DNA from 3 places in the Mesorhizobium sp. AR02 genome. Region 2 is predicted to be linked to each of the others. Evidence: riboswitches for the same ligand, from Rfam matches in the RefSeq annotation. Region 2 holds a riboswitch; each other region holds the start of a gene.

Region 1 (10,101 bases), on a different replicon from region 2:
TTCGACCGCGGGTACCAGTCGCCCTACTTCGTCACCAACGCCGACAAGATGGTTGCCGAACTCGAGGACGTCTACATCCTCCTGCACGAGAAGAAGCTCTCCAACCTCCAGGCCATGCTGCCGGTTCTCGAAGCCGTCGTGCAGACCTCGAAGCCGCTGCTGATCATCTCGGAAGACGTCGAAGGCGAGGCCCTGGCCACGCTGGTCGTCAACAAGCTGCGTGGCGGCCTGAAGATCGCCGCCGTCAAGGCACCGGGCTTGGGTGATCGCCGCAAGGCCATGCTGGAAGACATCGCCATCCTCACCGGTGGCCAGGTCATCTCGGAAGACCTCGGCATCAAGCTCGAGAACGTTGGCCTCAACATGCTCGGCCGCGCCAAGAAGGTGTCGATCTCCAAGGAGAACACCACCATCGTCGACGGTGCCGGCAAGAAGGCCGAGATCCAGGGCCGCGTTGCCCAGATCAAGCAGCAGATCGAGGAGACCACCTCGGGCTGATTTCTGTATCGTCTATCCGCCTATACGCAGTGACGGCCCCAGCCGCCAGCGGTCGAAGATGCGCGACAAATCGTGTGCAATTCATGTTGGGAAACCGACGCAAGGGCACGTGCGCGTCAATCGCATCCACCCCATTCACAAAACCGGCTCCGTGGAGTACTGGGAACGCAGAGAAATCTCCGGTCGCAGCCTTACCCGGTCAAAACAAGGACTCAAACCATGAATGCCCTCGTCATCTGCTCCGGCGGATTGGACTCAGTTTCGCTCGCTCACAAGGTGGCGACCGAGCAGAAACTCATTGGCCTGCTTTCGTTCGATTACGGCCAGAGGCACAAAAAAGAACTCGGCTTTGCCTCTATCTGCGCGAAGCGGCTGGGTGTTCCTCACCAGATCGTCGATATCCGCGATGTCGGCCGGAACCTGAGTGGCTCGGCGCTGACCGATGATGCGGACGTACCCGACGGGCACTATGCCGAAGACTCCATGAGGATCACGGTGGTGCCGAATAGGAACGCCATCATGCTGGCCATCGCCTTCGGGGTTGCCGCCGCGCAGAAGGCGGATGCGGTGGCCACTGCCGTCCACGGCGGCGATCATTTCATCTATCCCGATTGCCGGCCCGCTTTTATCGACGCCTTTCAGACGATGCAAAACCATGCGCTCGCAGGCTATGCCGATATCCGCCTTTACGCTCCCTATGTGAATATGTCGAAGGCCGACATCGTCAGCGAGGGGGCTAAGTACGCCACACCGTTCGAGGCGACGTGGTCCTGCTACAAGGGCGGCGCACGTCATTGCGGCCGCTGCGGGACATGCGTCGAACGGCGCGAAGCATTCGATCTGGCCCGCATCACCGACGCGACAGATTATGAGGACGCCGACTTCTGGCTCCACGCTATCCAGACAAGGAGCGCGTGATGTTCCGCATTACCAAGGAGTTCCACTTCTCGGCCTCGCATCAGCTCACCTCCCTGCCACCAGACCATCAGTGCGCGCGTCTACACGGCCACAACTACATTGTCGTCGTGGAACTTTCAGGGGGCGAGCTGGACGAACATGGCTTTGTGCGCGACTACCAAGACCTGTCGGCGCTCAAGCACTACATCGATGGGACGTTCGACCATCGCCATCTTAACGACGTTCTGGGGCATGACCGTGTCACGGCGGAATGTCTGGCCAGACACTTCCACGACTGGTGCAAGTTGCGGCTACCACAAACCTCCGCCGTGCGGGTGAGCGAGACGCCGAAAACCTGGGCGGAATACCGGCCATGACGTGCGCGTTGCATCCCGGAATCCGCGTCAGCGAGATTTTTGGGCCGACCATTCAGGGCGAAGGGATACTGATCGGCTTGCCGACGGTGTTCGTAAGAACGGGTGGGTGCGATTATCGCTGTTCGTGGTGCGACAGCCTGCATGCAGTGGACAGTCGCTTCCGCCATGATTGGGAGATGATGTCTGCCGACGCGGTCTGGCAAAAGGTCATCGCGCTTTCCGGCGGTCAGCCGGTGATGGTGTCGCTGTCGGGCGGCAATCCGGCCATCCAGCCGCTTGGACCGCTGATCGACCGCGGGCATGGTGAGGGCTACCGCTTTGCGTTGGAAACCCAAGGCTCGGTGCCTAAGGAATGGTTCACGGATCTCGACGTGCTGGTGCTCAGCCCCAAGCCGCCCTCAAGCGAAATGACGACGGATTGGGCCGCGTTCGACGCCTGCGTCGAGGCGGCGCTGGACAAGCCACAGATGGCGCTCAAGCTCGTCGTCTTCGACGATGATGACTATGCCTACGCCAAGGACGCCGCGGCGCGCTACCCGCAATTACCCGTCTATCTGCAGCCCGGCAACCACACGCCGCCGCGTCCCGGTAACGAAGACGCGTCCATCGACATGGCCGGTGTGATGAAACGCATGGAATGGCTGGTCGAAAAGGTAACCCGTGACAGGTGGTTCGAGGCGCGTGTACTGCCCCAGCTTCATGTTCTGCTGTGGGGAAACAAACGGGGCGTCTAGCCCAGGCGGAAGGATTGCCGACGACGAGCAGACAGACATCTATAGCAATCTCACCCAATTGGGTGAGATTGTAGCTGATCACCGCCGCGGGCCGAAGGCGCTTGACAAAGTAGCGCTGGCCCGTTCAATTCGGCGCATTCACCAGGGGAGTCCCGGCAAGGGGCTGAGATACTGCTGGCTTTCGCGGCGCAGTGACCCGTTGAACCTGATCCAGTTCATACTGGCGTAGGGACGGTGCAAGCGCTTTGCGGGAGTTTACGCCCGAGGTCCTGTTTCGGCAGGGCGACAGAAGCGTCTTTTCATCCTTCCGGCACAGAACTGGGTCTCCAATGCATGAGCAAAGGAGCATCAAGATGAATGCCCTCACCCCCACCGTGTCGACGGGACCACTGCCCGCCTCACGGAAAATCCACAAGCCCGGCGTCCTCCATCCGCAGATCAGGGTGCCGATGCGCGAAATCTCTGTCCATCCGACCGCCGGCGAGCCGCCCGTCACCGTCTACGATCCGTCCGGCCCCTATACCGACCCGACGGTCGAAACCAGCATCGAAAAGGGCCTTGCCCGGCTTCGCCACGAATGGATTACGGCACGCGGCGATGTCGAAGCCTATGACGGCCGCCACGTCCGGCCGGAAGACAATGGATTTGCGGCTGGCGAGCGGCTGACGCCAGAATTTCCGGTCCGCAACCGGCCGCTCAGGGCCAGATCAGGCAAGGCAGTGACCCAGCTCGCCTACGCGCGCGCCGGCATCGTCACACCCGAAATGGAGTTCGTCGCCATCCGTGAGAACCTCGGCCGCGAGATCGTCCGCGGCAAGCTGCAACGCGACGGCGAAGCCTTCGGCGCGGCGCTCCCCGATTTCGTCACGCCCGAATTCGTGCGCGATGAGGTGGCGCGAGGGCGGGCGATCATTCCCGCCAACATTAACCACCCGGAGAGCGAACCGATGATCATCGGCCGCAATTTCCTGGTCAAGATCAATGCCAATATCGGCAACTCCGCTGTCACCTCCTCGATGGCCGAAGAGGTCGAAAAAATGGTGTGGGCGATCCGCTGGGGCGCCGATACGGTGATGGACCTCTCGACCGGCCGCAACATCCACAACATCCGCGACTGGATCGTGCGCAACGCGCCGGTGCCGATCGGCACAGTGCCGCTTTACCAGGCGCTCGAGAAGGTCGGCGGCATCGCCGAGGATCTGAGCTGGGAGGTCTACCGCGACACGCTGATCGAACAGGCCGAACAGGGCGTCGACTATTTCACCATCCACGCCGGCGTGCGGCTGCACTACATCCCGCTGACCGTCGACCGGGTCACGGGCATCGTCTCGCGCGGCGGCTCGATCATGGCCAAATGGTGCCTGCACCATCACCGGGAAAGCTTCCTTTACGAGCATTTCGCGGAGATCTGCGACATCTGCCGCGCCTATGACGTGTCCTTCTCGCTCGGCGACGGTCTTCGTCCCGGCTCGATCGCCGACGCCAATGACGCAGCACAATTCGCCGAGCTGGAAACGCTCGGCGAGCTGACGCAGATCGCCTGGGCGAAGGATTGCCAGGTAATGATCGAAGGCCCCGGCCACGTGCCGATGCACAAGATCAAGGAGAACATGGAAAAGCAGCTCGCCGTCTGCGGCGAGGCGCCCTTCTACACGCTTGGACCGCTGACGACCGACATCGCGCCGGGCTATGACCACATCACCTCCGGCATCGGCGCGGCCATGATCGGCTGGTTCGGCACCGCCATGCTCTGCTACGTCACGCCCAAGGAGCATCTCGGCCTTCCCGATCGCAACGACGTCAAGATTGGCGTGATCACCTACAAGATCGCCGCCCATGCCGCCGACCTGGCGAAGGGCCATCCGGCCGCGAAAGTCAGGGATGATGCCCTTTCCCGCGCGCGCTTCGAGTTCCGCTGGGAGGACCAGTTCAACCTGTCTCTCGACCCCGAAACCGCGCGGTCCTTCCACGACCAGACCTTGCCCAAGGAGGCGCACAAGCTGGCGCACTTCTGCTCGATGTGCGGACCGAAATTCTGTTCCATGCGTATTTCTCACGACATCCGCGCCGAGGCACAGAAAGAGGGCATGGCGGCGATGGCGGCGAAATACCGCGAGGGCGGCGATCTCTACATGCCAGCTGGCGAGACCGACGCACCGCTCATGCCAGAGGCGCCGGTAACCGTCATGAGGGTGTTGGTCAAAGGGGCCGGCGTCGCCGGCCTCACCGCCGCCTTCGAGCTCGCCGCCCGCGGCGCGACGGTCACAGTCGCCGAGACCCGGCATGGCATCTGTGGCAACGCATCGTGGTTCGCCGGCGGCATGCTGGCGCCATGGTGCGAGCGTGAAAGCGCCGAGCAGCCTGTGCTGGATCTCGGATGCGACGCTGCCGACTGGTGGGATGCGGTGCTGCCGGGTCAGGTGACACGCGCCGGAACACTGGTCGTGGCCGCGCCGCGCGAGGCGGGCGAGCTTGACCGGTTCGCCAGCCGCACGTCCGGCCATCGGCGTGTCGATGAAGATGAGATTGCGCTCCTGGAACCCGACCTCGCCGGCCGCTTCAGGCGCGGACTGTTCTTCCCCGATGAGGCTCATCTCGACCCGCGGCACGCGATGGCGGCACTTCATGACAGGCTCGCTGCCATGGGTGTCGAATTCCGCTTCGGCGCCGATGCCCGGCACATTTCCGGTTTCGATCGCCGGATCGACTGCACGGGGATGGCGGCAGAAGACGACGGCCTGCGCGGCGTGCGCGGCGAGATGCTGATCCTGCGCACGCCGGACATTTCGCTGTCACGCCCGGTCCGGCTGCTGCATCCGCGCTTTCCGCTCTATGTGGTGCCGCGTACCGATCACCGTTTCATGGTTGGCGCGACGATGATCGAAAGCCAGTCCACAGGACCGGTCACGGCGCGTTCGATGATGGAGCTTTTGGGCGCGGCCTATGCTCTTCATCCGGCCTTCGGTGAGGCTGGCATCATTGAGACCGGCGCCGGCGTCCGTCCGGCCTTTCCCGACAATCTGCCGCGTGTCGAGGAATGTGGAAGCACCGTCGCGATCAACGGGCTCTATCGCCATGGTTTTCTTCTCGCCCCCGCCATGGCGCGCCAGGCGGCCGACCTGGTTTTCAATCAAGGAACCAAGGAGCTTGCGCATGAAACTGATGGTCAACGGCGAAGCGCATGAGGTTGCCGCCACCACGCTGGCGGAGCTGCTTGCCGCGCTAGACTATGAGGGCGATTGGCTGGCAACGGCCGTCAACAGCGACCTGGTGCACAAAGCCAACCGGGCGGAGTTCCAGTTGAGCGACGGCGACCAGATCGAAATCCTCTCGCCCATGCAAGGCGGTTAGACCATGTTCGAGCTTTATGGGACCGAGCTTGCGTCACGCCTGTTTCTCGGCACCGCTCAATATCCGTCGCCGGCCATCCTTGCCGATGCAGTCAAGGCGTCGGGCACGTCGGTGGTGACCGTCTCGTTGCGCCGTGAAATGGCAGGCGGCAGGGCCGGCGAACAATTCTGGTCATTGATCCGCTCGCTCGGCGTAAAAATCCTGCCCAACACCGCTGGCTGCCATTCTGTCAAGGAAGCGGTCACGACCGCGAAAATGGCGCGTGAGGTCTTCGGTACGACCTGGATCAAGCTCGAAGTGATCGGCAACCACGACACGCTACAACCGGACGTGTTCGGCCTGGTCGAAGCCGCCCGCCTCCTGTGCGAGGACGGTTTTGATGTATTCCCCTATACCACCGATGACCTTGTCGTCGCCGAGCGGCTGCTGGAGGCGGGCTGCAAGGTCTTGATGCCGTGGTGCGCGCCGATCGGTTCCGCGCTCGGGCCGGTCAACATCATGGCGCTGCGCTCGATGCGCGGACACTTCCCGGATGTCCCACTGATTGTGGACGCGGGGCTCGGACGGCCGTCGCATGCGGCCACCGTCATGGAACTCGGCTTTGACGCCGTGCTCCTGAACACGGCGGTTGCCAAGGCGGCTGATCCGGTCGGCATGGCGCGCGCGTTCAGCAAGGCGGTCGAGGCCGGTCGTGAAGCTTTCAGTTCGGGAATGCTCGAACCGCGCGACGTCGCCGTGCCATCGACGCCGACAATCGGCAAGGCGGTGTTTTCATGACGCTCGATCCTTTCTACCTGATCGTCGACAGCGCTGCCTGGGTCGAGCGGCTGGTGCCGCTCGGAGTCAAGCTGATGCAGCTTCGCATCAAGACCATGGATGAAGCCGGGTTGCGCGCGCAGATCCGCAAGGCGAAGGCTTCATGCGCCAAGCACCACTGCCAGCTGATCATCAATGATTACTGGCGGCTGGCGATCGAGGAAGGCTGCGACTTCGTTCATCTCGGCCAGGAGGATCTCCAGACCGCCGACCGCTTGGCAATACGGGCAGCCGACGTGAGGCTCGGACTGAGCTCACATGATGATATCGAACTGGAAACGGCGATGGCCGCCGAGCCCGACTATATCGCGCTCGGCCCCGTCTACCCGACCACCCTGAAGAAGATGAAATGGGCGCCGCAAGGGGTCGAACGGATCAGCGAGTGGAAGCGCCGGGTCACGTCGATTCCTCTGGTCGCCATAGGCGGCCTCAACCCTGACCGGCTCAACGGTGTCTTCGCGGCTGGCGCCGACAGCGCCGCGGTGGTCACCGACATCACGCTGAACGACGACCCTGAGGCGCGCACGCGGGAATGGATCGAAAAGACAGGCCAATGGCGCTGAGGCGTGAGCCTCACGTGCTTGTTGTAGGTGGATCGGATTCCAGCGGCGGTGCTGGAATTGCGCGCGACATCGAGACGATCTCCTCCATAGGCGTGCGCACCTGCCTTGCCGTCACCGCGCTGACTGTGCAGACGCACCAAGCCGTCACGGCGATCCATCCTTTGCAACTCGGTCTGGTAGCCGATCAGATGCGGGCGGCGCTGCAGGCCAACAAGGTGGCGGCCATCAAGATTGGCATGCTCGCAACGGCCGAGATCATCGTGGCCGTTGCCACAGTGCTGCGTGAAAATCCGCACGTGCCGGTAATACTGGACCCGGTGCTGGCGTCGACATCAGGCCGGACGCTTCTGGAAGCCGGCGCCATCGCCGTCATGAAGCAGGATCTGATGCCACTTTGCTGTATTGTTACACCCAATCTCATCGAGTTGGCGCTCCTTGTTGGCTCGGAACTGGCGGTGGATGAGGACGGCGCAGTGTTGCAAGGCCAGGAATTGCTGAACGCTGCAGCGCAGGCCCTGCTGATCAAGGGCGGCCACGCATCGGGACATCGATCAACCGATGTTCTGTTGCGCTTCGATCAAGAACCAATCCGCTTCGACACACCGCGCCTGATCTCATCGATGCGCGGGACGGGTTGCATGCTTGCCAGCGCGATTGCGGCGCATCTGGCCAATGCGAGATCGCTTCAAGATAGCGTGCGCGAAGGCAAGCTGTTCGTGTTCGAGAAGCTCCGGAAACATGCAGCCGAAAACAGCGAATGACCGTTTTGCGGCGGTTTGCCGACCACCACATGGGAGCGTCTGACGAGCGATCTCCCTTCTCCAAAGAAAGCGAGTTCGAGGGGCCTCTGAAGGAGCGGAAGAACTCGCGTTTCCTTTTTTCACGGTCCGCTGAAAAGTCTTCAGCCTAAACATGACTATTGTGGTTCGCCTGTCGTATTTCCGAACGCCATTGCACGGTAGAGTGACTGAACCTCATCACTTGCGTTGCACGGAAGGCCAGGAGGCCATCGTACAAGCTGAGGCACCACAAGACGGCGCAGACCGTCACGCTCTTCAAAGAAGAATATTCTCCAGGGGATCGTCATCATTGATCCGGCTGTCGGGAGGCTCGGGCAGCTGAAAGAGGGCGATGGCTATGATATGGTCAGGGACGGGCTGGCATCGTTTGCGTCAGACACCTGCGCGGATCGCCTCCCAAAAATGGCAGGCCGGTCCCGGCATCGAGACGCCGTCGCGAGATTTTCGAGGGGGCGGTGGCTTCGCTGTCAATTGTCCGCAGGGCGAAATCCGGAGCAAATGAGTGTGCGCTAAAAGGCATAGCCGCCTCCGCAAAGCGGAGGCGGCAACAAAAGCGCAATCAGCTGACGCGGCTTGATGCCCCTTTCCAGGATTGCCTTGGTGATGACGCCTGTCACTGCGCCCAGCTCAAGAACCGGCAATCCGGATGCCGGATTGATAACGCTTGCCATACGACGCGCGGCATGAATGACGTTGGCATGAGCGCGCCCACTCGTTTCTTGTCCTTCTGCCAGCCCTTGAAGAATTGCACTTCTTCTTCAAACTTCCTGGCGAGGCGCTCCTTCAATCGAAAGACCATATCTGCTCCCTGCTCCTGCTATTTGTCTGGGTCATTTTGACGACGCACTCTATCCCCTTGCCAGACTGGAGACCGCCGACAGCGGTGCTGTCGCAATAGACGGCTAGTGTACCGTCGCAGTGATTGTGACGGGTTAGTCTACGCCGAGAATGGGCAGGTCCTGTGGCGGGACGAGCAACTGGATGCTGCGAGCGACACCGGGCTGCTTGTCGATCAAGCCGAGTTGGTTGAGGGTCTTGAGCATCTGATGGACTGACGGTGCGGTGACCCTGAAGTAGCGCTGGAAGTCCGCCTCCGCCGGAGCGCGGCGATTGATCTGCGAATAGGCCCAGATGAAGGCGAGGTACTGGCCTTGTTTGGCGGTGAACCGTACTGTCGGCGCCGGCGTCTTTCGGTCAAGCAATTGATTGATCGGGATAGGGGGACGCCTCGCGACGCCACCCCTCCCACACCACCGGGCATACGGGTCCGTACCACGGCGGTTCGATCGGATTAAGCTTGGGCAGAGACATGGAGTCGAGGGAGGCCGAGAGACTCGAAGTAATGGTTGCGCAGGGCCTGTTGGACCGCCGGGTGTCCTGACATGCGCCAGAATTCCGTCGGCGAACCGGCGGCAGCCGCAGCACTGAACTTTGGGACGCCACGATGGCGCAGTTCCTTGAAGCGGTTGTGCCCGTTCCCCCATTGCCGCCAGAGATACATGCGTAGTCTTCGGCGGATCCACGCTTCCAAGTTCGTAAGCACCCGTGGGGTCTGGCAGAAGCCGAAGTAACCGCGCCATCCGATGAGGTATGGCTTCAGCTCTTTGATCAACTGCGGCAGACTGATCCCCCGTGTCCTGCGTGTCATGTCCCGGATCAGCGTCTTGAATTTGTCGAGGGCCTTCGGCGCGATGCGCCGCTCGCTCCCGTCATTCGAGATGCTGAACCCCAGGAACTTCCGCACCTCCGGTCGCGCCACAGCGCTCTTTTCCTCGTTGACCTTCAGCCGCAGCTTCTTGGTCAGGAACCGGCTGACGGAAGCCATGACCCGTTCGCCAGCGCGGCGGCTGCGAACATAGATGTTGCAGTCGTCGGCGTAGCGGCAAAAACGGTGGCCACGTTGGGTCAGTTCCTTGTCGAGATCGTCGAGCAGGAGGTTGCTTAGGAGGGGCGAGAGCGGGCCGCCTTGCGGGGTCCCCTCGTCCACCGGACGGACCAGGCCGTCCTCCATCACCCCCGCATTGAGGAATGCACGGATGAGTTTGAGCGCACGCTTATCGGACAC
Region 2 (10,101 bases):
CGACGAAGCCAGGCAGCCAGTCGCGGATCTCGCGGTCGTTCAAAGTCATTTGCGGGAACAGGAAATCGGATTGGGCTCGTTTGACGAGGCCGCAGGTCGGCGGCCCGCCGCGGTCGGTGCTCCAGAACCACAAGGCAAAGACGATGACATTGGTGACCCAGATGTTGAGCGCGTCGATCAGCAACGTCTCGCCGCTGGAGCCGGCATGGCCCGCCAGCAAGGCGCGCACCAGGAACACCAGCGATCCGCAATTCATGATGCTGACGACGCCGGTCATCACCAGCGCCGTCCTGCGGATCATGACGCGAAACCGGCCGACCAGGTACCAGTGCTCTTCCTCGACCGCTTTCTGGGTGGCGACCTGCGTCCAGGCGGTGGCGACGGACAGAGGCACGAGCAGGGCAGCCTCCAGCGCCGGCGCCAGCCAGCGGGGGCCGAACGAAAGATCGTTGATCACCAGGAGCTGCAAACAGATGATGACGAGGACAGCCGCACGCGCCAGCCAGAAGTCGAGCGCGCGGTGGTGGATGACGGCATGCTGGTGACGCATCGAATATCCGGGATGTTCAGACAGGATCAGATGTGCGGGTTGTTCTGCCGGGGGAGGGCAACGGAGCGTCGAAATTCCCGCTCAATCTTGGTCTTGCAATGGCCTGCAAGTATACTTTTTCGTAAGCTTTGACGTTGGGGCTGTTCGGCAAACCGGACGATGTGGTTTAAGCGCCGCATGGTCGGAATAGATGACTCCATGGATCGTTGGGTGCCGGCGGGGCTGCCTGCCAGCCGCCTCGACCCGTCATCTGTCTGGTCCAGCCTGCTTCGTCATCCCTGGCATTTGCTGGCGCTTTTGTGCCTGGTGCAGATCCTTTGCTGGACGATGGTGCCGGCACTTGTCGATACGGCACCGCCCGGCGATGTCGTGGAAGGCTTCATGTGGGGCCGCGAATGGGTGCTGTTGACCTACAAGCATCCGCAACTCCCCGGTTGGCTGCTCGAGACCAGCCATCTTCTGACCGGATCGTTTCGCTGGCCGCAATATCTGCTGGCCCAGCTGACGATCTCGGCGACCTTCGTCCTGGTCTATCTGCTCGCCCGTGACATGCTCGGGCAACGCCGTGCGCTGGCTGCCGTGCTTTTGATGCCGTCTGTCTATTTCTTCGGCTGGCCGACCCCGCAATTCAATCATGATTATGCGCAGATGCCGTTCTGGGCGGCGATTTGCTGGCTGCTCTGGCGCGCCGGCCGGGGTGGTGGGCCGGGCTGGTGGCTGGCGCTCGGATTGGTGTCGGGCGTCGGGCTCTACGCCAAGTTCTCCACCGGCCTGCTGCTTGTCTTCGGCGCTCTCTGGCTGTTGTCCGATTCACGTGCACGCAGCCGGCTGGCGACGCCTTGGCCGTGGCTTGGCTTTGCCGTTTTTCTAGCGGTGGCTGCGCCGCTGGCCGTTCAGCTCTACCGCATCGACTTCCTGCCGCTGACCTATTTTGCCGACCGCGACGCGTGGGTGACCGAACACCGGGCGCGCCTTTACTACATCGGTGTCCAACTGGCCGGGCTCTCCGGCTTCCTATTGGTGCTGGCGATATCAGGGCTGCTGCGGCGCTCGCCCGCTCCCGAAGCACCTGTCGAACGCGGCATTCTGGTCTATCTCGTGTGGATGGGGCTCGGGCCGGCGATCCTGATCATGGTGGCCTCGTTGTTCACCGGCACCGGCGAAGCCTGGGGCGCGCCGATGTACAATCTTGTCGGCGTCGTCGTGCTTGCCTTGCTCGGTCATCGGCTCGGCGCCGTCGAGATGCGAAGGCTGGCGATCTGTGCCTTCATCTGCATCGTTACCATGTCAGGCGCCTATGCGGCTATCCGCTGGACAGACTGCAATGTGTGGGGGCGCATGGGCCCCGTCTGCTGGCCGGCGCGGCCTATCTCGGACGAGGCCGAGGCGGTCTGGCACGCGGCGGCGCCTGGCCGGCTCGACATTGTCGGCGGCGATACCCAATTGGCGATGCTGGCGGGCCTCAATGCCTATGACATGCCGTCGATCTTCACCGACCTCGATATGCGGTTCGCGCCCTGGATCACCAGGCAGCGGTTGCGTGACCATGGCATGCTGATGGTTTGGTCGGGCCATGGCGTGCCGCCGCAGCTGCGGGCATGGCTGGGCAACCTCCCGGTCAAGACCGTTCTTTTCAACTGGTCGCGCAAGGCGCCGCCTGTGCCAATCAGCTTTGCCGCCATTCCGCCCGGCACCCGGTATCTGCCGCTTGCCGCCGACAGCCGGACCCGGCATCCGCGCAACTGAAGCGGTTCGATCCCTTAGCCGCGTCGTGATATCTTTCGCGTATGGCCGCGTTTACACGCGACTGGACGAAGCGGACGACAATGCCCATTTATTGGGAAATCCAATTTTGTCTGCGCAATTCCGGACGGGAAACCGCTCCATAGCTGGAATTGCCTTTTGAGGAGACGTGACATGGCGACTTCGACCGAACGCGCAGTGCTTGCCGGTGGCTGTTTCTGGGGCATGCAGGATCTGATACGGCGCTATCCCGGCGTCATCTCCACCCGTGTCGGCTATAGCGGCGGCGACGTACCCAACGCCACCTACCGCAACCACGGCACCCATGCCGAAGCCATCGAGATCAATTTCGATCCGGCCGTGATCAGCTATCGCACTCTGCTGGAGCGCTTTTTCCAGATCCACGATCCGACGACGCGCAACCGCCAGGGCAACGATGTCGGGATGAGCTACCGTTCGGCGATCTACTATACCAGCGACGAGCAAAGGCGCGTCGCCGAAGACACCATCGCCGATGTCGATGCCTCCGGCCTGTGGCCCGGCAAGGTCGTCACCGAGGTTGCGCCGGCCGGTGCCTTCTGGGAAGCCGAGCCCGAGCATCAGGATTATCTGGAGAAATATCCCAACGGCTATACCTGCCATTTCGTCAGGCCGGGCTGGAAACTGCCGGTTCGCGAGAAGGCCGTCTCATAAGGTTTGCGGATCATTTTCGAGAAGCAAGGCGGCATAATTCCTGTGACTGCGTGAATACCAACTGTCAGCCGCCGCCTGGCGATTGACAGTTGATGGCGTTGCTGGCCAACTGCACATGCTGATTTGCTTCAGGAGATACGCATGAAGAAAATCTATGAGAAGCCACTTCTGGTGAAAGGCGGACGGCTTTCCGATGTCACCGCCACGGTGCCGTCTTCAATTGTCAAGGCTCCCTGACCGACGGACTTACTTTGCAAACCCTGTCAGGCCCGCCCGATGAGGCTGGCTTGCCGTCTGAACGCCCCCCGATGGGGATCGGCTTGATGTGCGCCTTGAACGGCCGGCGCTTTTGAGCCCGCAGACCGGGTCGGGCCGGCTTTCCGCCGTGTTCGTGCTCGACATCACCCATTACACCGGGCCGCTGCTGTCAGGATGGCTTGAAGCAGGCCATCTCATCCACGCGATTGTCGTGCCGGCGTTCCGTCAACGCGAGAAACATTTCAGCACCGGCAATTTTCGCCGAAGACTGAGACGCAGATTGCTGCTCAAACGCTATATCGGCAACACGCCGGCAAGGCTGATCGAATTTGGCCGGCCCTATGATTGGGGCACACTCGGCAGCCAGTTGTCGGAGGGCAAAGCCGATGTGTTGATCTGCTTTGCGTTTCCGGCCCTTATTCCACCGGACTTGCTCGGTGCTTTCCCGAAAGGCGGGCTCAATCTTCATCCAGCGTTGTTGCCCAACTATCGGGGCCCGCACCCTATCCATCGCCTGGCCGTGGACGGCCAGCACGCCGTTCATGGTGGTGTGACGCTGCACAAGATGTCCGCCAGTTTCGATGATGGCGACATTCTCGGGCAGGTGTCGTTTTCGGAGGCGGACTGGGTATCGCTGCGGGCCTTGATCGACAGCGTCGCGAGCGCGATGCGCACGCTGGTGAGCGAGGCGGCGCCCGCCTACTGCAAAGGCGGCCTTTCGGGGATGCGGCAGCCGGCCGGTGATTTCGTCTGGGCGCGGCTTGAGCCGGCCCACACAATGATCTCGTCGGCCATGTCAATCAAGCATGTTGCCCTGATGTGGCATGTGCTGGGCACTCTTCCAGGCATCTATCTGGATGTCGCTGGGTGCAAGGTCAGGCTGGGGTTCCAGATCAGGCGGCTGGGTCCGCCGACCGGACAAGTGCCAGTCAGACGATGGGGGAGCGTGGAGTTCGATCTTGCCGATGGCAGGGTCCGGTATCTCACCTATAGCCGCCTGCTCAAACGGCTCGTGAAAGTGCACGCCACGTTTGCGCGCTCTCCAGTTAGAAAGTCGTCCCCTGAAATGCGGCTTTTCGGCAAGGTGGAAGATGGGCAGATTTGAGAGCTGGCGCAGTGCGCTGAAAAAACGGCTTCCCCTTCGGTTCGAATGATGCTTTAACGCGCCCATCCACAGGGGTGCTCCGTACGGTCGGGGCTGAGACGGGGGCGGCAAGCCCACAGACCCTAGAAGCTGATCTGGGTAATACCAGCGGAGCGAGGCGGGCGATGTTTTCAGGCGCACAGATTTCCCTATATCCCATGGCCGACGATTTCGTCGGCGTCATCCTGGGCGCGCTTGGCGCGCTCGATCCCTACCGGGACAGGCTGAGGATCGAGACCGACGACATCTCGACCTTGCTGGTCGGGCCACCCGAAGTGTTGTTCCCGGCGCTGCGCGACCTGTTCGTGGCGGCGGCGCAGAGCGGCAAGCATTGCGTGCTGTCGGCGGCCATTTCGCGCGGCTGCCCGGGCGAGCCGGACGATCCGATCTGCCGCTCCGACGCGTTTGGCGGACCTGTCGGGCCGCTCGGCCCACGCAAGGAAGCCGCCATCACCGCAGTACGCAATGCTGCTGCCACCGGCCAGCCGGCGGCGGCGCAATTCTCGCTCTACGTGATGGGCACCGGCAACCATATGGACGAGATCTATGGCTGCATCGATTTCCTGAAACAGTCCGGCGTCTACGATCGCTCCAAGAACTTCTGCACCAAACTGCGCGGCGATACCGGCGCGATCTTTTCGGCGCTGAACGAAGCCTTCTGCCGCTTCGGCCCGGGCGCCGGCCACGTAACCCTTGACGTCACGGTTTCCGCCAACAGCCCCACCGCTGTCTGAACAGAACGCGTTTTCCATACGCGGCCGTCAAGGTTGTCCTCTCGTGGTCTCATCGTCATCCAGCCGCCCGCGCCAGCTCGCGGGCCTCTTCGCCAAGGCGGCACCGGCCGTGTTGTCGGTTGGGCTACTGCTCGCGGCCTGGGAACTCTACGCAAATCATTCCGGCATCAAGCCGACGGTTCTGCCGGCGCCCTCACGCGTTTTCGAGCAGGCGATGCTCAATCGTGAGGCGCTGATCGACAACGCCATCCCCACCATCCGCGCCACGCTGATCGGCTTTGCCTGCTCGCTCGGTGCCGCCTTCGCGCTGTCGATGCTGGTCGACTTTTTCCAGCCGTTGCGACGTGCGCTGTTTCCCGTCTTCATCGTCAGCCAGACCTTGCCGCTGGTGGCGATCGCGCCGCTGGTGGTGCTGTGGTTCGGCTTCGGGCTGGCCCCCAAGATCATGCTGGTGGCACTGGTCACCTTCTTCCCGATGCTGGTGGCTCTGGTGCAGGGCTACGAGGCGACCGAGGCCGAGATCGGCCAGATGCTGCGCGCCATGGGGGCAGGGCGCTGGCGCGTCTTCGTGCTGGCGCGGCTGCCTTCGGCACTGCCCTATTTCTTCGCCGGTCTGCGGATCTCCATCACCTATGCCGTGGTCGGCGCCATCTTCGCCGAATATGCCGGCGCGGCCAAAGGGTTGGGCATCTACATGCTCAACGCCAAGAACAATTTCCGCTCCGATCTGGTGCTGGCCGCCGTCGGTGTCAGTGCCGCACTCACTCTCGTCCTGTTCGGGCTGACGGTGCTCTTGCAGCGCCTCGCCATGCCCTGGGAGCGGGCCGACCGGCAGCTGGCAGGGAAGGCGGCGCGGCAATGAGCCGGCTCGAGTTGCGGCATGTGCGCAAGGCGTTTGGCGGGCTCGACGTGCTCGCCGACATTTCGCTCAGCGTCAGCGCAGGCGAATTCGTCTCGATCCTCGGACCTTCGGGCGCCGGCAAGTCGACGCTGTTCCAGCTTTTGACGGGGGCGGAGCACGGCGAAGGCAAGATGTTCTTCGACGGCGTGCCGCTCGACGATCATGGCAGGCATTTTGCGTTCATGCCGCAACGCGACGCACTGATGCCGTGGCGGCGCATCCTCGACAACGCGACGCTCGGGCTCGAGGTGCAAGGCGTCAGGCGCAAGGCGGCGCGGGCGCGCGTCGCGCCGCTGTTTGCCGAGTTCGGGCTTGCCGGTTTCGAGCGGCATTTTCCGGCCCAGCTTTCAGGCGGTATGCGCCAGCGCGCGGCGCTTTTGCGCACGGTGGTGCAGGAGCGCGACATGCTTTTGCTCGACGAGCCGTTCGGCGCGCTCGACGCGCTGACCCGCGCGGCCATGCAGCGCTGGCTCGAACAGATGTGGCGGTATCATCGCTGGACGGCGCTGCTGATCACGCATGATGTGCGCGAGGCCGTGTTCCTGTCCGACCGCATCTACGTTCTGTCGGCGCGCCCGGCCCGTGTCTTGCGGGAAATCAGGGTGCCGTTGCCGCGCCCGCGCGATCCGACCGGCGCTGCCGCGCAGCAGGCCAGCGCACTCGAGGCCGAGATCCTCGACATCTTGCTCAACCCTCAACCATCCAAAGGACATGACCATGACTGACTTGACGCGCCGGCAGGCCTTGCTGCTCACCCTTGCCAGCGGCCTTCCGCTGGTTGTCGGATCGAGCCGCTCCTTCGCAGCAACGCAAAAAGTCACCGTCGCGCTGGACTGGACGGTCAATACCAACCACATCGGGCTGTTCGTCGCGCGCGACAAGGGGTTTTATCGCGAGGCCGGCCTCGAGGTCGACATTCTGCCCTACAGCGATACCGGCGCTGGCACGCTGGTCGCCAACCGCGTCGCCGATTTCGGCATCAACGGCACCATCAGCCTGTTCACCCAGAAGACCGCCGGTGCCGATTTGAAGGCCGTCTATGCCGTGGTGCAGTCCGAAACCGGCCGCGTGGTCTTCAACGCGGCGCGCAGCGAGATCAAAAGCCCGAGGGACCTTGACGGCCTGACCTATGGCGGTTTCGGCAGCGCCTGGGAAAACGCGCTGATCTCGACCATCATCCGCCACGACGGCGGCAAGGGCAATTTCGAAACAGTGACGCTCGGCACCTCCGCCTATGAAGCGCTGGCCAACGGCTCGGTCGACTTCACGCTCGAGGTTGCGACCTGGGAGGGCATCGAGGCCGAACTCAAAGGCGTCAAGCAGCGCAGCTTCGTCTATGCCGACTACGGCGTGCCCGACGAGCACACGACGCTGATCTCGTCGAGCGAAGCCTATCTCCAGGCAAACCCGGCACTGGCGTCGGCCTTCGTCCAGGCAACGCGGCGCGGCTATCAGTTCACCGTCGATCATCCCAGGGAAGCCGCCGCGCTGTTGATCGCCGCCAACAAGGATGCCTTGACCAATCCGGCATTGATCGAGGCGTCGCTGAAAGCGCTGATCGACGGGCACTATCTGCGCGCGGAAAACGGCGCCATCGGCACGATGGATCCGGCCAAGATGGACGCGATCGGCGACTATCTCTTCACCGCCGGCATTTTGCGCGATGCCGACGGCGAAGTCCTGACGCAACGCCCTGATTTCTCGAGGTATTTCGCAAATCTGAACTTGGGATGAGGCTGGATGCGCATGGGCCGGTGGTAGACGGTGCGCTAGATTGAGTCGGCATCCGGGGCGCGTCCTGCCCCGCATGCTTTCCGAGCCGTTACCCCGTTTGGTGCCGATCCGATCTTGCCGGTTAACGGCCCGGCAATGGTTGCATGCAATGGTCCCTTGAGGGATCATCGGGGTGCTTGCCTTGCTCACGTCAAAAAGTGAAGCGTTTTCGCATAACAATGAGGGCGGATTTTTCTCCGCCGCGCGAAGGCGCGACACGCTGGTCGACCTGCGTGAAGGCTTCTTTCGCGCCTGTGCGCTGGCCTGCGCGGGGCTGTTCGTCTATCGCGGCGTCTATCAGGTCGTGGAGGATCCGACCCGGCTCAACGTCGCGCTGGTGGCGATTTCCGAGATACTCACTTTCACTTGGCTGCTTCTGTCGCGGCGTCCGGTGACGCGTGACTGGAATCCGCTTACGGTCATCGTCTCCGTGACCGCCAGTTTCGGGGTTGCGTTGATCAGCCTCCAGCCTGGCATGGTGCTTGTTCCTGTCTATGTCGCCGCGCCGCTGCAGTTCGTTGCGCTGTTGTTTGTCATCTGGGGCAAGATATCGCTGGGCCGTTCCTTCGCCATCCTGCCCGCCAATCGCGGCGTGATGACAGGCGGGGCCTACCGGCTTGTGCGGCATCCGATCTATGCCGGCTACCTTGCCGGCCATGTGCTCTATCTGCTCTCGGCCTTTTCCTTCCACAACCTCGCGGTCTATGCGGTCATCACCTATCTGCAGCTGTATCGTATCCTGCGCGAGGAAGCCCTGCTGGCCGCTGAGCCGGAGTATCGCGCTTACGTGGAACGTGTGCGCTACAGGCTGTTCTACCGCATATTCTGAGGGCGGGACTGTCTCCAGGTTGCTGATAGGCACGGCGATGGGTGTTTGATGGCCATCGCGATCTGGCGGCCTTTGACGGCCGCTGATGTCCGATCTTCACGCCGTGAATCAAGCGGAGATGTCTGTCAGCAATGACGGGCGTAGAGATTTCTTGGGAAATCGTTTTTAGTTCTCGATGAGCGACTATATCTATAATGTACGCTATCGGTATGAAATATTTTTTACATGTGTAATATATTTTTATTACTCTTATATTCTCTGCGTTTCAACAATAAATACCATCGTCTTCATAAGTATGCTCTGAGCTGAAACTGCGTCTCACCTGTCACGTAGCTGGATTCGCAATCGGCTGTACGCCGACTGCCTTAGCGCAACGACAACAGGAGAGTGTTATGGCTTTTACCATCAAAACAGTCGCCAGTGTGTTGGCAGGTAGTGCAATAGTCCTCGTTCTTTCCATGCCGGCAAGCGCAGCTGGGCTCGGCGTCGGTGCCTCGGTGGGTGGCAGCGGCGGCATCAATGCCGGTGTCGGCGCTTCGGTCGGCGGTAGCGGAGGCGTCAACGCTGGCGTCGGCGCTTCTGTCGGTGGTAGCGGTGGCATCAATGCCGGAGCCGGTGCCAATGTCGGCGGCTCCAGCGGTGTCAGCGCCGGACTCGGCGCTTCCGTCGGCGGCAGCAACGGCATCAATGCCGGCGCCGGCGCCAATATTGGTGGTTCGGGCGGCGTCACTGCAGGGCTCGGCGCCAATGTCGGCGGCACGGGTGGCATCGGCGTCGGTGTCGGCGTGGGCATCGGTAGCGGAACCAATCCCAGCAATCCGTCAAATCCGTCCAACCCGAGCAATCCCTCGAACCCCAGCGATCCGAGCAATCCCAGCCATCCGAGCCTGCCGGGTGTCGTGGCTCAGATGTCCGACAGCCAGGTAGCGCGGATGAAGAGGCGCTGCGTCGACGTGCTCGGCAGCGAGGGCACCTATGACCGGGATCTGCGTCAGCTCTGCCTGCTGATCGCCCGCCGCTGAGGGCCAGGGCCGCCAGGAACGGAAGTGCAGAACCAGCCGTGAGGCTTTGACAGCACTCTCCTGGCCTCCGGCCGGTCGGAAAGCCCGCCATGTCGGCGGGCTTTCTGCTGTGGAGCGTGTTCGTAACTTCGGCGCTCAAAGCCGGTTCTCAGGCTTCCAGGCGAAGAACGTCTCCGCCAATTTCCGAGCGACATCTCCCCAATGGGTCCAGTTGTCTTGAACTGGCCGGTACGCGAGTAACTATACCATGGGTTGTCCATCATATTTTAGCAACCAATGATAGAGGCTCGGGTTGGTGATACAGCCGGTTTTTGAAGTCCGGTTTGTTCGGGACAACCAAGGAGAGAGCCATGTTTGGTATTGCAAAAAGACTTTCCACAATCCTCGCGGGCAGCGCAGTCGTGGCCGTTCTATGCATGCCGGCCCACGCCGCTGGAATCGGCGTTGGCGCCGG
Region 3 (10,101 bases), 3.0 Mb from region 2:
GTTGGCTGCCGTTTCTCCGACCGCATCACGTCCTCTTACCAGCCGGGGGTCACATTCGACATTCCGAAGACCAAGCTGGTCCAGGTCGATCTGGATGCCTTCGAAATCGGAAAGAACTACCCTGTGGAAGTCGGAATTGTCGGCGATGCCAAGGCTGTGCTCGGCGCCATTCTGGCGGAGCTGAAAGCCAAGGGGCAAAGACGTGACTACAAGTCCACTGCGCAGTTCAAGGAACTGGAGCAGCGCAAAGTGGAATGGGAGGAATTCCTTCGGCCTCTGCGCACAGCCAATGTCCAGCCCATGACTGCTTCCCAGGTACTGGTCGAGGTGCGCAAGGCGTTGCCGCGCGACACGATCGTTGTTACCGATTCTTCCAATCCGCAGAACCAGGTATTCAACGAATTCCCGGTTTATGGTCCGCGCCAGCACATCACGCCTGGCGGCATGTCGGGGATTGGCTTTGCCCTGCCCGCCGCAATCGGCGCCAAGCTGGGCAAGCCGGAGGTACCAGTCTGCGCTGTCTTTGGCGACGGCGCGTTTCTCCAGACAGGAACTGAACTCGCCACCGCCGCAATGCTCGGCACGCCGGTGATCTTTCTTGTCATCAACAATGGCGGCTGGGGCGCGATCCGCAACCTGCAGCTGAACATGTTCGGCGAGGACCGTGAGATCATCACGGAGTTCAAGACACCGGACGGCTCGAAGTGGATGGCCGACATTGCCGGCGTCGCGAGAGCTCTCGGCTGCGAGGGCGAGCGTGTGGTCGATGCCTCTCACATTGGTGCGGCGATTGAACGGGCTCTGGCGTCCGGGAAGCCGTATGTCATCGACGCGATCTGCGCGATCGAACGGCCCTACTCCAACATGCACGTGACCGGCTGGTGGGACATTACCGTCCCCGCTTACCTGGGCGACCTGCGCGCCAAATATGTGAAGGGACGCGGGTTCTGATCGACGTGAGAGCCAGTCGGCAACAGCTGGCTCTCACTCCAAATGTTTGGAGTTGTTCAATGACAGATAACCGACGGCCGAATGTCAAAAATGGCCTCCCACGCCAGCTGTTCTGGATCGCGATCGTTGCGATTCTCCTATCTCCACTTTTCCCCGCAGCAATAAGAACTCTTGGCGAGCAAAGTGAATTGCGGGGTCGACTCGCGGAATCGCAAGTTGCCTTGCTCAACTACTACTTCGGTGGAAAATAGTGTCTCACAGACACTGAAGAGATCAGAACAACTGCATCGACCGAAAACGATCGTTGGCGACGGATGTGGTCGGTGTTGGCGCCATGCCTGAGACACATCGCCTTCATGCGGGGTCAGCAACTTCTCGCCTTGGAGCAAGCGCGTGGGCAGTCACCTTCTTAGGCCAAGTCCTTCTGACATTCGTCAGGAGTCGGACTCTCTTGGAATGGTCGAAGTCCCCCAGCGCGCATACTATGGATCGCAAACCGCACGCGCCATCGAGAATTTCCAGATATCGGGTATCTCGATTGGGCACTATCCTCTTCTCATCAGAGCCCTTGCCCTAGTCAAGAAGGCTGCGGCGCGAGCCAACTGTCAGCTTGGCGATCTATCAGAAGCAAAGATGATTGCCATCGGTCACGCCTGTGACGACATAGCTGCCGGCCATCTGAGTGACCAATTCGCTCTCGATGTCTTCCAGGGAGGCGCAGGAACCTCCACCAACATGAACATCAACGAGGTGATCGCAAATCGGGGCCTCGAGACTATGGGGCTGCCGCGTGGCAACTACGCTGCGCTTCACCCAAACGATGACGTCAACCGTTCTCAGTCGACCAACGACGTCTACCCGACGGCCATCCGGCTTGCACTTCTGCTCGCTGCCCCCGAACTGATCGACGCGTTGTGGGCGCTCATAGGCGCGTTCGAATCGAAGGCGTTGGAGTTCGCCCACATTCTCAAGCTGGGTCGCACGCAATTGCAGGATGCAGTTCCGATGACCTTGGGTCAGGAATTCGGTGCCTTCGCGATCACGGTCCGCGAGGACATCGACCGCCTTCGGGAGGCAATGGACCTGCTGCGTGAGATCAATCTCGGAGGCACGGCAATTGGCACCGGCATCACAGCGGATCCGGGCTATCAAAGGGTCGTTGTTGCGGAACTTGAGGCTGTTGCCGCCACGCGACTGAAGCCGGCTGCAAACCTTATTGAAGCCGGCTGGGACACTGGTGCCTTTGTCCACTTTTCCGCGGTTCTGAAACGGGTAGCTGTGAAGCTGTCGAAGATTTCCAATGATCTACGGCTGCTTTCTTCCGGACCTCGCGGCGGTATTGGAGAAGTGCGGTTGCCTGCCGTCCAGCCAGGATCCTCGATCATGCCCGGCAAGGTGAATCCGGTAATCCCTGAGGTTGTGAACCAGGTTGCCTTCCATGTGATTGGACAAGACGTCACTGTGACGCTCGCAGCCGAAGCTGGACAGCTGCGGCTTAATGCCTTCGAGCCGATTATCGTATTCAGCTTGATGCAATCCATTCGTCTACTTACCAACGCGGCCCGGGTCCTGGAGACCCGCTGTGTGGCCGACATCAAGGCCGACGAAGCGGCCTGTGGAAGGCACCTCCTATCCGGAACTGCACTGGCCACCGCTCTGGTCCCGGTCCTTGGATATGAACGCTCGGCGGAGCTCGTCGAGGCGATCTTGGCAAGCGGCAAAACCCTACGAGAGCTGCTTATCCAGGCAGATGACCTGTCGCCTGATCTCATCGACGACATACTGAACGCCGAGGAAATGACCCGGCCATCGCGAGCACGGAAGGCAAAGACGTGACCGCCTCCTGCGGCGACCGGGCTCAATCCAGGTTTAGACGAAGACCAGCAAGTCGCAACCAAAACACACTTTGACAGGATCGTGCTCATGTCGAACGAACCCCTCCCATCCCTAGAGTTCTTCCTCACATTGGTCGAGGCCGCGAGCCGTATCACTCTCCCTAGATTTCGGACTCGATTGGCTGCTGACGCAAAGTTCAAGGCTGGCGTCAAGTTCGACCCGGTGACCGACGCGGACCGAGAAGCTGAAATCGCCATTCGCGAAATGATCAGCTCAACCTATCCGGATCATTCGATACTCGGTGAAGAATTCGGCACAACGGGGCGCGGACCCATACAATGGGTCATAGATCCGATCGACGGAACAAAACCATACCTGTGCGGCATCCCTGTATGGGGAACACTCATAGGGCTCACAGTAGCCGGCCGAGCCGTACGCGGAATAATGAGCCAACCTTATACAGGTGAATTCTTCTGGGGCGACGAGTCTGAGGCATTCTGCGAGAGTGCCCGCGGGAGATCAAAGCTGCGCACAAGTAGTGTTCGGGTCCTACCCGACGCCATCTGCCATACGACCTCGCCAGAGCCTTTCGCCCGGCGCTCAGACCGAGGTTTTGCAAAGCTCTCCTCAGCAGCCAAATTCACCCGATACGGAGGGGAGTGCTACGCATTTGCGATGCTGGCTGCCGGCCAGATCGATTTGTGCGTCGAACCATCAATGCAGCCGTATGACATCGTGCCGCTCATTCCAATCATTGAATCGGCCGGCGGCATTGTTACACGCTTCGACGGCGGTCGCGCTGAGCGGGGCGGCAGAATACTGGCGTCAGCCAATCGGTCACTCCACGAAGCTGCGCTGGAAATGCTCAACGATGCCGAGCTCGGCGCGACGCAAACAACCCAAGATATTTCAGTGAGTTAACATCTTGAATGCGGATGCTTACCTTGATCGATCGAAACGAGTAGGCGCGCGAGAGCGGTGGGCTACTTATGTTGCCTTTCTCAGCACAGGGGCACTCGTCGCGGCTTGGGCGCCATTGGTCCCGTTCGCCAAATCCCGGCTGGGCATTGATGACGGACAGCTTGGCATCCTTTTGCTGTTCCTTGGCGGCGGCTCGCTGGTCGGAATGCCCTTGACTGGTCTTCTAACGGCACGCTTCGGATACCGTCTGATCATAATTTGCGGAACGCTTGTGGCGGCTGCGGTCCTGCCGATCCTGGCCGCAGGCATGAGCGTTCTCGGGATGGCGGTTGCCCTTGCGGTATTCGGCGCCGCGATCGGGGCCATCGATGTGGCAATGAATGTCCAGGCCGTCATTGTCCAGAAGCGGATGGGGCTTTCCCTGATGTCCGGCTTTCATGCCTGTTACAGCATTGGGGGAACTATCGGAGCGGGCGGGCTAAGCGCATTGCTCAAACTGGGAGCTAGCCCGCTCCAAGCATGCTTGGCCTTAGGAATTCTGATGTTTGTCGCCGTGTCCTCGCGGGCAATGGGCTTCATCCCCCTCGCCAACGATGGGGGCAAAACCACTCCGCTGTTTGTTGTCCCAAGGCCACTGGTTCTGTTTATTGGACTTTTCTCCGCGCTAGTGTTCATGGCAGAGGGAGCGGTGCTCGACTGGAGCGGCGTGTTCCTGTTGCAATATCGCGGCGCCGAGCCTTATGCGGCGGGATCTGGTTACGCCGCTTTTGCCGTGGCGATTACGGGAGGACGGCTTATCGGCGACCGACTTGTCGATGCGGTGGGAGGTCGTCGCGTGCTCTTAGGGGGCGGACTGATCTCGGCAATTGGCTTCGTGGTGGTTTTGGCGCTCCCTTCGCAACTGTTTGCATTGTGCGGGTTCATGCTTGTTGGCTTCGGCGCCGCAAACATCATCCCGCTCATGTTCAAAGCTGCCGGAGTGCAGACGTCAATGCCGGCAAACCTTGCAGTCGCCACCGTCACCACGCTGGCTTATGGCGGCCACATGCTCGGACCGGCTTTTATCGGGTTGGTCGCACATTTCCTGGATTTGCGCGTTGCCTTTGCCATGCTGGCGACGACTATGGTCTTTGTCGCCTTTGCGGGTCGCGCGGTACTGGCCGACAGTAGCCGTGGCGGCCAAGAAGCTGTGAACCAGCTATGAAACTTTCCGCTTGCATAGAATGGCTTTACGCCCCTGAAACAGCAAATTTCGCAGATCGTATATGGCTTGCACGGCAAAGCGGCCTGGCGGCCGTCGAATTCTGGAGGTGGACTGATAAGGATCTTGACAGTATCGATCTTGCGCTGCAGGCCACCGAGATGGAACTAAGCAGCATCGTAGCTGAACCTATGATTTCGCTGACCGATATCCGAAACCAGAGCATTTTTCTCGAAGGTCTCAGACGTTCGATTGCCACAGCAAGGAGGCTTGGCGCCCCAGTGCTTATCGCCCAGGCGGGCGATGAGCTTTCTGATGTCTCCCGACATGATCAAAAGAAGGCGCTTGTCGAAACATTGAATCTTGCCGGCGAAATGCTGAAGGGAAGCGGCGTTCGTATTGGTCTTGAACCACTCAACACACTGATAGATCACCCCGGATACTTCCTGCCTTCGACGGTCGAAGCCCTGGAGATCGCTGCCGCAACCGGGCGCCCAGAGATCGGGATCGTTTACGACATCTACCATTCTGCCGTTATGGGCGAAGAAACCGAAGTTGTTATCGGCGGCAATATTGATCGCGTCTTCCACATTCATATTGCCGATCATCCCGGGCGCAACGAACCAGGGACTGGTGGTATCGATCTGAAGAAGCGGTTGGACTGGCTTCTCGCCCGAGGTTACAGCGGTTTCATCGGACTGGAGTATAGACCGGTTGCTCCAACGTCCAAATCAGTCGACGCTTGTCGAAGAGTGCTATCTCAATGAGAGGTGAAATTCTTTAATAAATTCGCTGGTTTGGCCGGACTTAGTGGTTTTGAGAGCGGTTGACCAGATTCTTCTGCCGCACCACGCTTCAGCCTTTCCGCACGACTTGATTGGCGACCGATCAGCGCCGCGGGCCAAATGCGCTTGACAAAATAGCGCCGGCCCGTTCAATTCGGCGCATTCACCAGGGGGGGTCCCGGCAAGGGGCTGAGATACTGCTGGCTTTCGCGGCGCAGTGACCCGTTGAACCTGATCCAGTTCATACTGGCGTAGGGACGGTGCAAGCGCTTTGCGGGAGTTCACGCCCGAAGACCTGTTTTCCAAGCAGGGCGGCCAAAGCGTCTCATCCTTCCGGTACAGAACTGGGTCTCCAATGCATGAGCAAAGGAGCCTCAAGATGAATGCCCTCACCCCAGCCGTCTCAACGGGACCGCTGCCCGCCTCACGGAAGATCCACAAGTCCGGCGTCCTCCATCCGCACATCAAGGTGCCGATGCGCGAAATCTCTGTCCATCCGACCGCCGGCGAGCCGCCCGTCACCGTCTACGATCCGTCCGGCCCCTATACCGACCCGACGGTCGAAACCAGCATCGAAAAGGGCCTTGCCCGGCTTCGCCACGAATGGATTACGGCACGCGGCGATGTCGAAGCCTATGACGGCCGCCACGTCCGGCCGGAAGACAATGGATTTGCGGCTGGCGAGCGGCTGACGCCAGAATTTCCGGTCCGCAACCGGCCGCTCAGGGCCAGATCAGGCAAGGCAGTGACCCAGCTCGCCTACGCGCGCGCCGGCATCGTCACACCCGAAATGGAGTTCGTCGCCATCCGTGAGAACCTCGGCCGCGAGATCGTCCGCGGCAAGCTGCAACGCGACGGCGAAGCCTTCGGCGCGGCGCTCCCCGATTTCGTCACGCCCGAATTCGTGCGCGATGAGGTGGCGCGAGGGCGGGCGATCATTCCCGCCAACATTAACCACCCGGAGAGCGAACCGATGATCATCGGCCGCAATTTCCTGGTCAAGATCAATGCCAATATCGGCAACTCCGCTGTCACCTCCTCGATGGCCGAAGAGGTCGAAAAAATGGTGTGGGCGATCCGCTGGGGCGCCGATACGGTGATGGACCTCTCGACCGGCCGCAACATCCACAACATCCGCGACTGGATCGTGCGCAACGCGCCGGTGCCGATCGGCACAGTGCCGCTTTACCAGGCGCTCGAGAAGGTCGGCGGCATCGCCGAGGATCTGAGCTGGGAGGTCTACCGCGACACGCTGATCGAACAGGCCGAACAGGGCGTCGACTATTTCACCATCCACGCCGGCGTGCGGCTGCACTACATCCCGCTGACCGTCGACCGGGTCACGGGCATCGTCTCGCGCGGCGGCTCGATCATGGCCAAATGGTGCCTGCACCATCACCGGGAAAGCTTCCTTTACGAGCATTTCGCGGAGATCTGCGACATCTGCCGCGCCTATGACGTGTCCTTCTCGCTCGGCGACGGTCTTCGTCCCGGCTCGATCGCCGACGCCAATGACGCAGCACAATTCGCCGAGCTGGAAACGCTCGGCGAGCTGACGCAGATCGCCTGGGCCAAGGATTGCCAGGTGATGATCGAGGGGCCCGGCCACGTGCCGATGCACAAGATCAAGGAGAACATGGACAAGCAGCTCGCTGTCTGCGGCGAGGCGCCCTTCTACACGCTTGGACCGCTGACGACCGACATCGCGCCGGGCTATGACCACATCACCTCCGGCATCGGCGCGGCCATGATCGGCTGGTTCGGCACCGCCATGCTCTGCTACGTCACGCCCAAGGAGCATCTCGGCCTTCCCGATCGCAACGACGTCAAGATTGGCGTGATCACCTACAAGATCGCCGCCCATGCCGCCGACCTGGCGAAGGGCCATCCGGCCGCGAAAGTCAGGGATGATGCCCTTTCCCGCGCGCGCTTCGAGTTCCGCTGGGAGGACCAGTTCAACCTGTCTCTCGACCCCGAAACCGCGCGGTCCTTCCACGACCAGACCTTGCCCAAGGAGGCGCACAAGCTGGCGCACTTCTGCTCGATGTGCGGACCGAAATTCTGTTCCATGCGTATTTCTCACGACATCCGCGCCGAGGCACAGAAAGAGGGCATGGCGGCGATGGCGGCGAAATACCGCGAGGGCGGCGATCTCTACATGCCAGCTGGCGAGACCGACGCACCGCTCATGCCAGAGGCGCCGGAACCGTCATGAGGGTGTTGGTCAAAGGGGCCGGCGTCGCCGGCCTCACCGCCGCCTTCGAGCTCGCCGCCCGCGGCGCGACGGTCACAGTCGCCGAGACCCGGCATGGCATCTGTGGCAACGCATCGTGGTTCGCCGGCGGCATGCTGGCGCCATGGTGCGAGCGTGAAAGCGCCGAGCAGCCTGTGCTGGATCTCGGATGCGACGCTGCCGACTGGTGGGATGCGGTGCTGCCGGGTCAGGTGACACGCGCCGGAACACTGGTCGTGGCCGCGCCGCGCGAGGCGGGCGAGCTTGACCGGTTCGCCAGCCGCACGTCCGGCCATCGGCGTGTCGATGAAGATGAGATTGCGCTCCTGGAACCCGACCTCGCCGGCCGCTTCAGGCGCGGACTGTTCTTCCCCGATGAGGCTCATCTCGACCCGCGGCACGCGATGGCGGCACTTCATGACAGGCTCGCTGCCATGGGTGTCGAATTCCGCTTCGGCGCCGATGCCCGGCACATTTCCGGTTTCGATCGCCGGATCGACTGCACGGGGATGGCGGCAGAAGACGACGGCCTGCGCGGCGTGCGCGGCGAGATGCTGATCCTGCGCACGCCGGACATTTCGCTGTCACGCCCGGTCCGGCTGCTGCATCCGCGCTTTCCGCTCTATGTGGTGCCGCGTACCGATCACCGTTTCATGGTTGGCGCGACGATGATCGAAAGCCAGTCCACAGGACCGGTCACGGCGCGTTCGATGATGGAGCTTTTGGGCGCGGCCTATGCTCTTCATCCGGCCTTCGGTGAGGCTGGCATCATTGAGACCGGCGCCGGCGTCCGTCCGGCCTTTCCCGACAATCTGCCGCGTGTCGAGGAATGTGGAAGCACCGTCGCGATCAACGGGCTCTATCGCCATGGTTTTCTTCTCGCCCCCGCCATGGCGCGCCAGGCGGCCGACCTGGTTTTCAATCAAGGAACCAAGGAGCTTGCGCATGAAACTGATGGTCAACGGCGAAGCGCATGAGGTTGCCGCCACCACACTGGCCGAGCTGCTTGCCGCGCTCGACTATGAGGGCGATTGGCTGGCAACGGCCGTCAACAACGATCTCGTGCACAAAGCCAACCGGGCAGTATTCCAGTTGAGTGACGGCGACCGGATCGAAATCCTCTCGCCCATGCAGGGAGGCTAGACCTTGTTCGATCTTTTCGGAACGAAGCTTGCCTCCCGCCTGCTTCTCGGCACCGCTCAATATCCGTCGCCGGCCATCCTTGCCGATGTGGTCAAAGTGTCGGGCACGTCGGTAGTGACGGTCTCGTTGCGGCGTGAGATGGCGGGCGGCAAGGCCGGCGAAAAATTCTGGTCGTTGATCCGCTCGCTGGATCTCAGAATCCTGCCCAACACTGCAGGCTGTCACTCCGTCAAGGAAGCGGTCACGACCGCAAAAATGGCGCGTGAGGTCTTCGGTACGAACTGGATCAAGCTCGAAGTGATCGGCAACCACGACACGTTACAACCAGACGTGTTCGGCTTGGTCGAAGCCGCCCACATCCTGTGCGAGGACGGTTTTGCGGTTTTCCCCTATACCACCGACGACCTTGTTGTCGCCGAGCGGCTGCTTGCGGCGGGCTGCAAAGTCTTGATGCCATGGTGCGCACCGATCGGTTCCGCCCTCGGGCCGGTCAACATCATGGCGTTGCGCTCGATGCGCGGACATTTCCCTGGCGTCCCGCTGATTGTGGATGCGGGGCTCGGACGGCCGTCGCATGCGGCCACCGTCATGGAACTCGGCTTTGACGCGGTGCTGCTGAACACGGCGGTCGCCAGGGCGGCCGATCCGGTCGGCATGGCGCGTGCGTTCGGCAAGGCGGTCGAGGCCGGCCATGAAGCTTTCAACTCGGGAATGCTCGAACCGCGCGACGTCGCCGTGCCATCGACGCCGACAATTGGCAGGGCCGTTTTTTCATGAAGCTCGATCCCTTCTACCTGATCGTCGACAGCGCTGCCTGGATCGAACGGCTGGTGCCGCTTGGCGTCAAGCTGGTGCAGCTTCGCATCAAGACCTTGGATGAGGCCGGGTTGCGCGCAGAGATTCGCAAGGCAAAGGCCTTGTGCGCCCAGCACCACTGCCAGCTCATAGTCAACGACCATTGGCGCCTGGCAATCGAGGAAGGCTGCGACTTCGTCCATCTCGGCCAGGAGGATTTGCAAACCGCCGACCTC

Evidence for each region. Region 2 has a riboswitch for thiamine pyrophosphate ahead of DBIPINDM_RS30925 (Ykof family thiamine-binding protein). Riboswitches for the same ligand answer to the same signal wherever they lie in the genome.
Region 1: it holds a riboswitch for thiamine pyrophosphate, as region 2 does, so the genes downstream of both, thiC (phosphomethylpyrimidine synthase ThiC) here and DBIPINDM_RS30925 (Ykof family thiamine-binding protein) in region 2, are expected to answer to the same signal.
Region 3: it holds a riboswitch for thiamine pyrophosphate, as region 2 does, so the genes downstream of both, thiC (phosphomethylpyrimidine synthase ThiC) here and DBIPINDM_RS30925 (Ykof family thiamine-binding protein) in region 2, are expected to answer to the same signal.

Annotation. Positions count from the first base shown of each region.
Region 1 is NZ_CP080530.1:667,789-677,889, reverse strand. Features, by position in the region: partial or broken gene groEL (chaperonin GroEL) at 1-492, shown strand, start outside; gene queC (7-cyano-7-deazaguanine synthase QueC) at 718-1,416, shown strand; gene queD (6-carboxytetrahydropterin synthase QueD) at 1,416-1,772, shown strand; gene queE (7-carboxy-7-deazaguanine synthase QueE) at 1,769-2,506, shown strand; TPP riboswitch at 2,640-2,756, shown strand; partial or broken gene thiC (phosphomethylpyrimidine synthase ThiC) at 2,860-4,665, shown strand; gene thiO (glycine oxidase ThiO) at 4,639-5,691, shown strand; gene thiS (sulfur carrier protein ThiS) at 5,660-5,857, shown strand; gene DBIPINDM_RS03065 (thiazole synthase) at 5,861-6,634, shown strand; gene DBIPINDM_RS03060 (thiamine phosphate synthase) at 6,631-7,236, shown strand; gene DBIPINDM_RS03055 (hydroxymethylpyrimidine/phosphomethylpyrimidine kinase) at 7,227-7,997, shown strand; partial or broken gene DBIPINDM_RS03050 (SAM-dependent methyltransferase) at 8,588-8,835, opposite strand; gene DBIPINDM_RS03045 (LexA family protein) at 8,969-9,247, opposite strand; gene ltrA (group II intron reverse transcriptase/maturase) at 9,328-10,101, opposite strand, start outside.
Region 2 is NZ_CP080531.1:5,511,102-5,521,202, forward strand. Features, by position in the region: gene DBIPINDM_RS30905 (hypothetical protein) at 1-550, opposite strand, end outside; gene DBIPINDM_RS30910 (glycosyltransferase family 39 protein) at 749-2,296, shown strand; gene msrA (peptide-methionine (S)-S-oxide reductase MsrA) at 2,468-2,986, shown strand; gene DBIPINDM_RS30920 (formyltransferase family protein) at 3,372-4,349, shown strand; TPP riboswitch at 4,410-4,523, shown strand; gene DBIPINDM_RS30925 (Ykof family thiamine-binding protein) at 4,514-5,122, shown strand; gene DBIPINDM_RS30930 (ABC transporter permease) at 5,166-5,984, shown strand; gene DBIPINDM_RS30935 (ABC transporter ATP-binding protein) at 5,981-6,748, shown strand; gene DBIPINDM_RS30940 (ABC transporter substrate-binding protein) at 6,741-7,757, shown strand; gene DBIPINDM_RS30945 (methyltransferase family protein) at 7,930-8,625, shown strand; gene DBIPINDM_RS30950 (hypothetical protein) at 9,018-9,647, shown strand; gene DBIPINDM_RS30955 (hypothetical protein) at 9,998-10,101, shown strand, end outside.
Region 3 is NZ_CP080531.1:1,071,562-1,081,662, forward strand. Features, by position in the region: gene DBIPINDM_RS09640 (thiamine pyrophosphate-binding protein) at 1-951, shown strand, start outside; gene DBIPINDM_RS09645 (aspartate ammonia-lyase) at 1,408-2,787, shown strand; gene hisN (histidinol-phosphatase) at 2,875-3,708, shown strand; gene DBIPINDM_RS09655 (MFS transporter) at 3,824-4,912, shown strand; gene DBIPINDM_RS09660 (TIM barrel protein) at 4,909-5,676, shown strand; TPP riboswitch at 5,854-5,969, shown strand; gene thiC (phosphomethylpyrimidine synthase ThiC) at 6,074-7,909, shown strand; gene thiO (glycine oxidase ThiO) at 7,906-8,904, shown strand; gene thiS (sulfur carrier protein ThiS) at 8,873-9,070, shown strand; gene DBIPINDM_RS09680 (thiazole synthase) at 9,074-9,847, shown strand; gene DBIPINDM_RS09685 (thiamine phosphate synthase) at 9,844-10,101, shown strand, end outside.